Regions from separate parts of the Phytobacter diazotrophicus genome, predicted to be linked through region 2. Evidence: predicted binding sites of a transcription regulator. Region 2 holds the regulator's gene; each other region holds the start of a gene.
What was found. Region 2 encodes Fur, which represses iron uptake genes when iron is present. Its sites were predicted from a motif close to ATAATAATGAGAACNACTATCAA; they were not measured.
Positions count from the first base shown of each region.

Region 1 (2,202 bases), 1.6 Mb from region 2:
TTAAGGCGCGCCATATGCTGCGCCACAGCGATGATAGTGTTACAGATATCGCCTTTCGCTGCGGTTTCGGCGACAGTAACCACTTTTCTACCCTGTTTCGCCGGGAATTCGACTGGTCCCCACGCGATATTCGCCAGGGGCGCGATGTGCAACTGCAATAGCGGTAACGAGAAGGCTATCACCGATTTTTCGCCGAAGATCAGCTAATAGTTATCGGTTGTCTTCGGCCGAGGTGATGTTGTGGGAAGCCAGTTAATTCTTCGTAAAGCGGATTTTTTCCCCCGGGCGGGGCAGGCGGTGGCCGTGGCGGACCGCTATCCGCAAAACGTGTTTGCCGAACATACTCACGAGTTTTGCGAGCTGGTGCTGGTCTGGCGCGGCAACGGTTTGCATATCCTCAATGACCGTCCCTACCGCATTACCCGTGGCGATCTGTTTTATATCCGCGCGGAAGACAAACACTCCTACGCCTCCGTCAACGATTTGGTGCTGCAAAATATCATCTACTGCCCGGACCGTCTGACCCTTAATCTCGACTGGGCGGGACATATTCCAGGGCTGAGCGGCGAAGAGTGGACGCCGCACTGGCGTCTGGGGAGCACCGGCATGGCCCAGGCAAGACAGGTCATCACCCAACTGGAGCAAGAGAGTACCAAAGCCGATGCGCTGGCAAACAATATGGCCGAGGTGCTCTTCGCCCAACTGGTGATGACGCTCACACGCCATCGTTTTGCGGTCGACAACCTGGCCGCCACCCATAGCGAAGCCCTGCTCGATAAGTTGATTACCGCGCTTACGGGCAGCCTTAATCGCACTTTCATGCTGGAGCGCTTCTGCGATCAGGAGCAGTGCAGTGAGCGTGCGCTGCGCCAACAATTTCGCGCGCAAACCGGAATGACCATCAATAATTACCTGCGTCAGTTGCGTATTTGCCATGCACAGTATCTGTTGCAGCACACGGAATTGCTGATTGGTGAAGTGTCTACGCGCTGTGGTTTTGAAGACAGTAACTATTTCTCGGTCGTTTTTACCCGCGAAACCGGCATGACGCCCAGCCAGTGGCGACAGCGTCGTAACGAAGCGGCTTAGGAAGGGCCTGTTCTGCGATAACACAGGACACGTACACCGGCCCATTGCCAGCCACTGATCCCCCCGCTTTGATGCTCCACCGTTTTTATGATGGCAAGTTAACCAGTCACTTCATTTGTGTGTAGCGTCGGGCGATTTTTTCGTCCGTCGTTGCGCTATGCCTCTTGTCGGCACGGGTTCATAACAGAATGTTATAACCATATTAAAACTACGGCATTGATAAACATTTTCAATATCATTTAACTAACTATAATGAACCAACTGATTACGCGGCGTTAACATACCTGCCGCCCGACAATAATGGAGATTAGTATGAGCTATACACTGCCATCCCTGCCTTACGCGTACGATGCACTTGAACCTCATTTCGACAAGAAGACGATGGAAATCCATCACACTAAACACCACCAGACTTATGTAAACAATGCGAACGCAGCGCTGGAAAGCCTGCCAGAATTCGCCAGTCTGTCTGCTGAAGAGCTGATCACCAAACTGGACCAACTGCCGGCTGACAAAAAAACCGTACTGCGTAACAACGCGGGCGGCCATGCTAACCACAGCTTCTTCTGGAAAGGCCTGAAAAAAGGCACCACCCTGCAGGGCGACCTGAAAGCGGCTATCGAACGTGACTTCGGTTCCGTTGACAACTTCAAAGCTGAATTCGAAAAAGCAGCGGCTACCCGCTTTGGTTCTGGCTGGGCGTGGCTGGTGCTGAAAGGCGACAAACTGTCTGTTGTGTCTACTGCTAACCAGGACTCCCCGCTGATGGGTGAAGCGATTTCCGGCGCATCCGGCTTCCCGATCGTGGGCCTGGACGTGTGGGAACACGCTTACTACCTGAAATTCCAGAACCGCCGCCCGGACTACATCAAAGAGTTCTGGAACGTGGTGAACTGGGATGAAGCGGCGGCACGTTTCGCTGCGAAGAAATAATTTCATTTAGCCCGTTCTTACGGGCAAACCAGGCCCCTGCTGGCATCGTCAGCGGGGGCTTTTTTATATTTGTCGGTCAGTCCCTGAAATAAAAAGAAACATATATCCAATAAAAATGAAATATTGTTTTGAATTTGTATGAGGGATCACTTTTCTGAGTGTGACGACGCTCTAACATTT
Region 1 is NZ_CM125428.1:5,558,092-5,560,293, reverse strand. Features, by position in the region: gene rhaS (HTH-type transcriptional activator RhaS) at 1-161, shown strand, start outside; gene rhaR (HTH-type transcriptional activator RhaR) at 241-1,089, shown strand; gene sodA (superoxide dismutase [Mn]) at 1,402-2,022, shown strand.
Region 1: the regulator Fur is predicted to act here: its motif matches at 1,306-1,328, upstream of sodA (superoxide dismutase [Mn]).

Region 2 (2,202 bases):
CGTCGCCCGGGACGTCCTAAAACCAATCCGCTCTCTCGCGACGAGCAATTGCGCATCAATAAGCGCAATCAGCTTAAACGCGACAAGGTTCGTGGGCTTAAACGCGTCGAATTAAAACTCAACGCCGAGGCTGTCGACGCGCTAAACGCGCTGGCGGATGCGCGGGAAATGAGCCGGAGCGAATTGATTGAAGAGATGTTACTGGCTCAGCTTAACGCGCTGAACGACCAGGAAATCCTCTGAATTATCGCAAAAATTCACTTTCATGTTGCACAGAGTGCAGTCTTGCGTGATTGCAGTTTCCGCGTGCTTCTCTGATCTGCTATGATTGCCCTTATCCGTGGGCCAATCGCCACCACCATATCATTAAGTTTCAAGAGGTTATTTTACTCATGGCAATCACAGGCATTTTTTTCGGCAGCGATACCGGTAATACCGAAAACATCGCAAAGATGATCCAGGCTCAACTTGGTAAAGATGTTGCCGATGTGCATGACATTGCTAAAAGCAGCAAAGAGGATCTGGAAGGTTACGACATCCTGCTGCTTGGCATTCCGACCTGGTATTATGGTGAAGCACAGTGTGACTGGGATGACTTTTTCCCGACGCTGGAAGATATCGATTTTAACGGCAAACTGGTTGCTCTGTTTGGCTGTGGCGATCAGGAAGACTACGCAGAGTACTTCTGTGACGCGCTGGGCACCATTCGCGACATTATTGAACCGCGCGGCGCAACTATCGTAGGCCACTGGCCGACCGAAGGTTACCATTTTGAAGCGTCAAAAGGTCTGGCAGACGACAACCACTTCGTTGGCCTTGCCATTGACGAAGACCGTCAGCCTGAACTGACCGCTGGCCGCGTCGACAAATGGGTAAAACAGATTTCTGAAGAACTTCACCTGAACGACATCCTCAATGCCTGATGATGTTTGGCGCAACCTGCTGGTTGCGCCGGATTAATAGATAAAAGCGATGGAAATAATTGCTACAATTTTTTAACTTTTTTCTCCAGCGCTGTACAATGGCCCCTGATTAAAACGGCTAGCCCAAAGGACTTTGTAGACGCTACCACGTTTTATAAGCTTACTTTACTTGAGGACTTGCAGTTTTCATTCAGGCATGGCAGTTCTATAATGAGACGCATTATCCCAGGTGCATTCCTTGTAGCTTCCCGACGGGAAGTGAATCGTTTAGCAACAGGACAGATTCCGCATGACTGACAACAATACCGCATTAAAGAAGGCCGGCCTGAAAGTCACGCTTCCTCGGTTAAAAATCCTGGAAGTGCTTCAGGAGCCGGAGAACCATCATGTCAGTGCGGAAGATCTATATAAGCGCCTGATCGACATGGGCGAAGAGATTGGGCTGGCCACGGTGTACCGTGTACTTAACCAGTTCGACGATGCCGGGATTGTGACCCGCCATAATTTTGAAGGCGGTAAATCCGTCTTCGAACTGACGCAGCAGCATCACCACGACCACTTAATTTGCCTGGATTGCGGCAAAGTGATCGAGTTCAGCGATGACTCTATTGAAGCGCGTCAGCGTGAAATCGCATCTAAGCATGGTATTCGTCTGACGAACCACAGTCTCTACCTGTATGGCCACTGCGCCGAAGGTGACTGCCGTACTGATGAAAACGCGCACGAAGCGGCTGATAAATAATCACCCGCATCGTTATAAAGCCAACCTCCGGGTTGGCTTTTTTATTTTCTGCTTTCACCACACGAAAAAGCCCGCCGAAGCGGGCCCTTTCAGACGGTTAATTTACCGTGTTATGGTGGCGTATCTCCTGCCAGATCTGGTCACAGCGGGATTTTACCGCCTGCCCGTTTCCGGTATGCGTCGCTTCAAGACACTGCTGATAATCCAGGGTGCGCACGCTCTCCTCCTGCGCAAATTGCTGGTGCGCTTTCTCTTTGCGCAGGACATCCAGCACACTTCTGCACGCCGCTGTTTTTTCCGGAGAACCTTCTGCCGTAGTAATACAGGCGCTATAAGCCTCTTTTAATCGCGCATCTTCCTTTGGTGCCTGCGGCTGTTGCACACAGGCGGCAAGCCCCAGCGTCATCAGGGCTAGCAATATCGGTTTCGTCATCATGGCATTCCCTCGCATTAGAAAATATTCAGGGGCGCAATGACGATAAACTTCACGTCACGTTCGTCCTGGAAGATGTTGTTATATCCACCGCCCCAACTCGG
Region 2 is NZ_CM125428.1:4,006,375-4,008,576, forward strand. Features, by position in the region: gene ybfE (LexA regulated protein) at 1-243, shown strand, start outside; gene fldA (flavodoxin FldA) at 393-923, shown strand; gene fur (ferric iron uptake transcriptional regulator) at 1,213-1,665, shown strand; gene chiQ (ChiQ/YbfN family lipoprotein) at 1,763-2,098, opposite strand; gene chiP (chitoporin ChiP) at 2,116-2,202, opposite strand, start outside.

Region 3 (2,202 bases), 2.4 Mb from region 2:
GCCAGGATCGTGATGCACAACAGGAAGGCTACCAGCGCGCGTTAAAGATCATCCAGTCCATGCAAGCAAATGAGCAAGGGCAGGCGAAACCCGAAGCGGCTTCCGAAAGCGGCGTTGCTCAATAGGCGCGAGCAACGCCTGATTGTATTAACCAAATCCCATCGTTTGCAGCGCAACCAGGCTAAGGCCCATTACCGACATCCCGCAAAGCACGCCATAGCTTGGGTTGTTGTTGGGGTCTATCTCTTTAGCCAGCGGCATCAGTTCATCAACAGAGAGCGCGACCATAATTCCGGCAACCGCTGCCATGACTGCCGCCATCACCATCGGGGAGACCAGGCTTCCCAGAATCAGCCAGGCAAGAACCCCACCGAGAATCTCGGCAAACCCGGATATTCCCGCCCAAAAAATAGCCGTTCGTTTTGAACCGGTTGCTGCATAAACCGGTCCGGCAACCGCAAGACCTTCTGGAATATTGTGCAAGGCTACCGCCAGGGCAATACCGAAACCGAGTTCAAGGTCGTTACTGGCCGTCACAAAGGTGGCAATACCTTCCGGAAAGTTATGCAAGCTGATGCCCAGCGTCAATAAGATCGCCGTACGTTGGATCTTGCGGGGGACCGGGTGCTGCGAGCACGAACCCTGCATTAAATCCTGCGGGTGTGCATGGGGGAGCATACGGTCAAGGGCAAAGTAGCCCAACAGGCCGATGACGAACATGCCATAGCCCAGCATGGGTGACATGCCTTCGGTAGCCAGTGCGGCTGGCAGCATCTCCATAAGGGAGATAAGCAGCATAATGCCAGCGGCAAATCCCAGCGAAAATGCCAGTACACGGTTTGACGGTTTCTGGCCAAGAACTCCCAGAAAGGCGCCGATAAAGGTAGCAGCGCCGGCAAGTAACGTCAGAATCAGTGGGGCTGACATGTATCACTCCTTATGATAATGCTTCTCATTAATGTTAAATATTAATGGTTTCCAAAGCGAGGCCGCCGCATCACCTTTACGCAATTCTTACATTCAAAAATTCTGAATATCTTCATCATGCTTATCTGAGTTCATCACCCGATGAATAAGCGTAATGTGTGTTCATTAAATATGACACACTCAGTAAGGATATCATCATGTCTGCACCTCGCATGCCAGCACTGTTTTTGGGCCACGGCAGCCCGATGAATGTTCTGGAAGATAACGTTTATACCCGCGCCTGGGCTCAGCTTGGCGAAACACTGCCGCGTCCTAAAGCTATTGTGGTTGTCTCAGCACACTGGTTTACGCGTGGTACCGGGGTAACCGCGATGGAAGCGCCGCAGACAATCCATGACTTTGGGGGATTCCCTCAGGCGTTGTACGACACCCATTACCCGGCTCCGGGTTCGCCTGCGCTGGCCCAGCGTCTGGTTGAATTGCTGTCACCCGTGCCGGTCACTTTGGATAAAGAAGCCTGGGGTTTTGACCACGGCTCCTGGGGCGTGCTGATCAAAATGTATCCGAATGCCGATATCCCGATGGTGCAATTGAGTATCGACAGTACCAAACCGGCGGCATGGCATATGGAAGTAGGGCGTAAGCTGGCAGCACTGCGCGATGAAGGCATAATGTTGGTGGCGAGCGGTAACGTGGTGCATAACCTGCGTACGGCACGCTGGCATGGCGATAGCTCGCCTTACCCGTGGGCGACCGCTTTCAACGAATTTGTGAAGGATAACCTGACATGGAAAGGGCCGATCGGGCAGCATCCGCTGGTCAATTATATGGAGCATGAAGGTGGTTCGCTTTCTAACCCTACACCGGACCATTTCCTGCCGCTGCTCTATGTTCTGGGGGCGTGGGATGGGGTGGAGAATATCTCGATTCCGGTAGACGGTCTGGAAATGGGCAGCCTGAGTATGTTGTCGGTGCAGATAGGCTAAGGTTTTGTAGCCTGGGCAAGCGTATGCGCCCCGGGATATTCCCGGATGCAGCGTTGCCTTCTCCGGGCTACGACTCAGGAGCCCCGGGTAAGCGCACCCAGGGTCCCTGTCGCACGTTACTCTACAAAAATATGCGGATAGAAACGTGACAGATCCTGGGTGATCAACGCCCGGTCTTCACGAATACCAATACCCGCAGGTTGATCGTTAATAAGCCAACTGCCAATCAGCGTGTAGCTGTCACCAAACCTGGGTAACTGACAGAACTGTTGGACGATCATCCCTTCTT
Region 3 is NZ_CM125428.1:778,408-780,609, forward strand. Features, by position in the region: gene ACS0RQ_RS03790 (hypothetical protein) at 1-125, shown strand, start outside; gene zupT (zinc transporter ZupT) at 148-927, opposite strand; gene ygiD (4,5-DOPA-extradiol-dioxygenase) at 1,125-1,913, shown strand; gene ACS0RQ_RS03805 (glutathionylspermidine synthase family protein) at 2,030-2,202, opposite strand, start outside.
Region 3: the regulator Fur is predicted to act here: its motif matches at 940-962, upstream of zupT (zinc transporter ZupT).

Region 4 (2,202 bases), 2.1 Mb from region 2:
TGCTGCGCAGATGGACGGCGCGATCCTGGTTGTTGCTGCGACTGACGGCCCGATGCCGCAGACTCGTGAGCACATCCTGCTGGGTCGTCAGGTAGGCGTTCCGTACATCATCGTGTTCCTGAACAAATGCGACATGGTTGATGACGAAGAGTTGCTGGAACTGGTTGAAATGGAAGTTCGTGAACTTCTGTCTCAGTACGATTTCCCGGGCGACGACACTCCGATCGTTCGTGGTTCTGCTCTGAAAGCGCTGGAAGGCGAAGCTGAGTGGGAAGCGAAAATCATCGAACTGGCTGGCCACCTGGATACCTATATCCCGGAACCAGAGCGTGCGATTGACAAGCCGTTCCTGCTGCCGATCGAAGACGTATTCTCCATCTCCGGTCGTGGTACCGTTGTTACCGGTCGTGTAGAGCGCGGTATCATCAAAGTTGGTGAAGAAGTTGAAATCGTTGGTATCAAAGATACTGCGAAATCTACCTGTACCGGCGTTGAAATGTTCCGCAAACTGCTGGACGAAGGCCGTGCTGGTGAGAACGTTGGTGTTCTGCTGCGTGGTATCAAACGTGAAGAAATCGAACGTGGTCAGGTACTGGCTAAGCCGGGCACCATCAAGCCGCACACCAAGTTCGAATCCGAAGTGTACATTCTGTCCAAAGATGAAGGCGGCCGTCATACTCCGTTCTTCAAAGGCTACCGTCCGCAGTTCTACTTCCGTACAACTGACGTGACTGGCACCATCGAACTGCCGGAAGGCGTAGAGATGGTAATGCCGGGCGACAACATCAAAATGGTTGTTACCCTGATCCACCCGATCGCGATGGACGACGGTCTGCGTTTCGCAATCCGTGAAGGCGGCCGTACTGTAGGCGCGGGCGTTGTAGCAAAAGTTCTGGGCTAATTATTCGTTAATTAGTTTTGAATTGAAAAGGGCGCTAAGGCGCCCTTTTTGCTGTCTGCTTGTTGGCTATCGCCATATTTGTACGTATTTTTTCTCACCTTCCCATCCAACAAACATCGTTGTGCTATTGTAATCATAACTATTCTCATTTAGACTTTGCGCATAAATTGAACGGGAGTGATTATGTACGTTTGTTTGTGTAATGGTGTAAGTGATAAAAAAATTCGCCAGGCTGTACGCCAGTTCCATCCTCAATCATTCCAGCAATTGCGCAAGTTTATTCCTGTGGGAAATCAGTGTGGTAAGTGTGTACGCGCTGCTCGCGAAATCATGCAGGATGAGTTGCTGCAGATCCCGGAATATAAAGAAACCGCCTGAGTCTTCTGCTTTTTTTTGACTTCCCTGTAGCCCGATCTACGCTTCAATGAGTGGAAGCGGAGGGACTATAATGAAAGGTGATGTCAAAGTTATAAATTATCTCAATAAGTTATTGGGAAACGAGCTTGTCGCAATCAACCAGTATTTTCTCCACGCGAGAATGTTCAAGAACTGGGGCCTGATGCGCCTTAATGATGTTGAATATCATGAATCCATCGATGAAATGAAACACGCTGATAAATATATCGAGCGTATTTTGTTTCTTGAAGGCATTCCAAATCTGCAAGATCTGGGCAAACTCGGTATCGGTGAAGACGTTGAAGAGATGCTACAGTCCGATTTACGACTGGAGCTGGAAGGCGCCAGAGATTTGCGTGAAGCCATTGCCTACGCTGACAGTGTGCATGATTATGTCAGCCGGGACATGATGATTGAAATCCTGGCCGATGAAGAAGGCCATATTGACTGGCTGGAAACCGAGCTGGACCTTATCGGCAAGATTGGTTTGCAGAACTATCTCCAGTCACAAATCAAGGTTCAAGATTAACCATCGTCCTAAAGATGCTTTGGTAAGACATGAACAAACCCGCGCCCGCCAGGAATGGACCAAAAGGCAGCGGGTTTTTTATTATCTGCATGCTTCTGCGTCTTATGGACATAAGGCAGGCGACTCCGGACGCAAGTGATGCGGCAACAAAGACAAGCAAGGGTAAGGCTTCCCAGCCATGCCAGGCACCCAGTGCTGCCAGAAATTTCACATCACCATAGCCGAGTCCTTCCTTATTACGTAGGGAGCGATACCCCCAATAAAGTGCCGCGAATCCGACGTAACCCGCAATTGCTCCTAATACCTTTTCCTGCAACAGCATGGGATTGAACCAGCCACAATAAAACAGCCCACTCCAGAGAAGAGGGCAGGTGAA
Region 4 is NZ_CM125428.1:485,492-487,693, forward strand. Features, by position in the region: gene tuf (elongation factor Tu) at 1-901, shown strand, start outside; gene bfd (bacterioferritin-associated ferredoxin) at 1,085-1,279, shown strand; gene bfr (bacterioferritin) at 1,350-1,826, shown strand; gene ACS0RQ_RS02265 (prepilin peptidase) at 1,810-2,202, opposite strand, start outside.
Region 4: the regulator Fur is predicted to act here: its motif matches at 1,028-1,050, upstream of bfd (bacterioferritin-associated ferredoxin).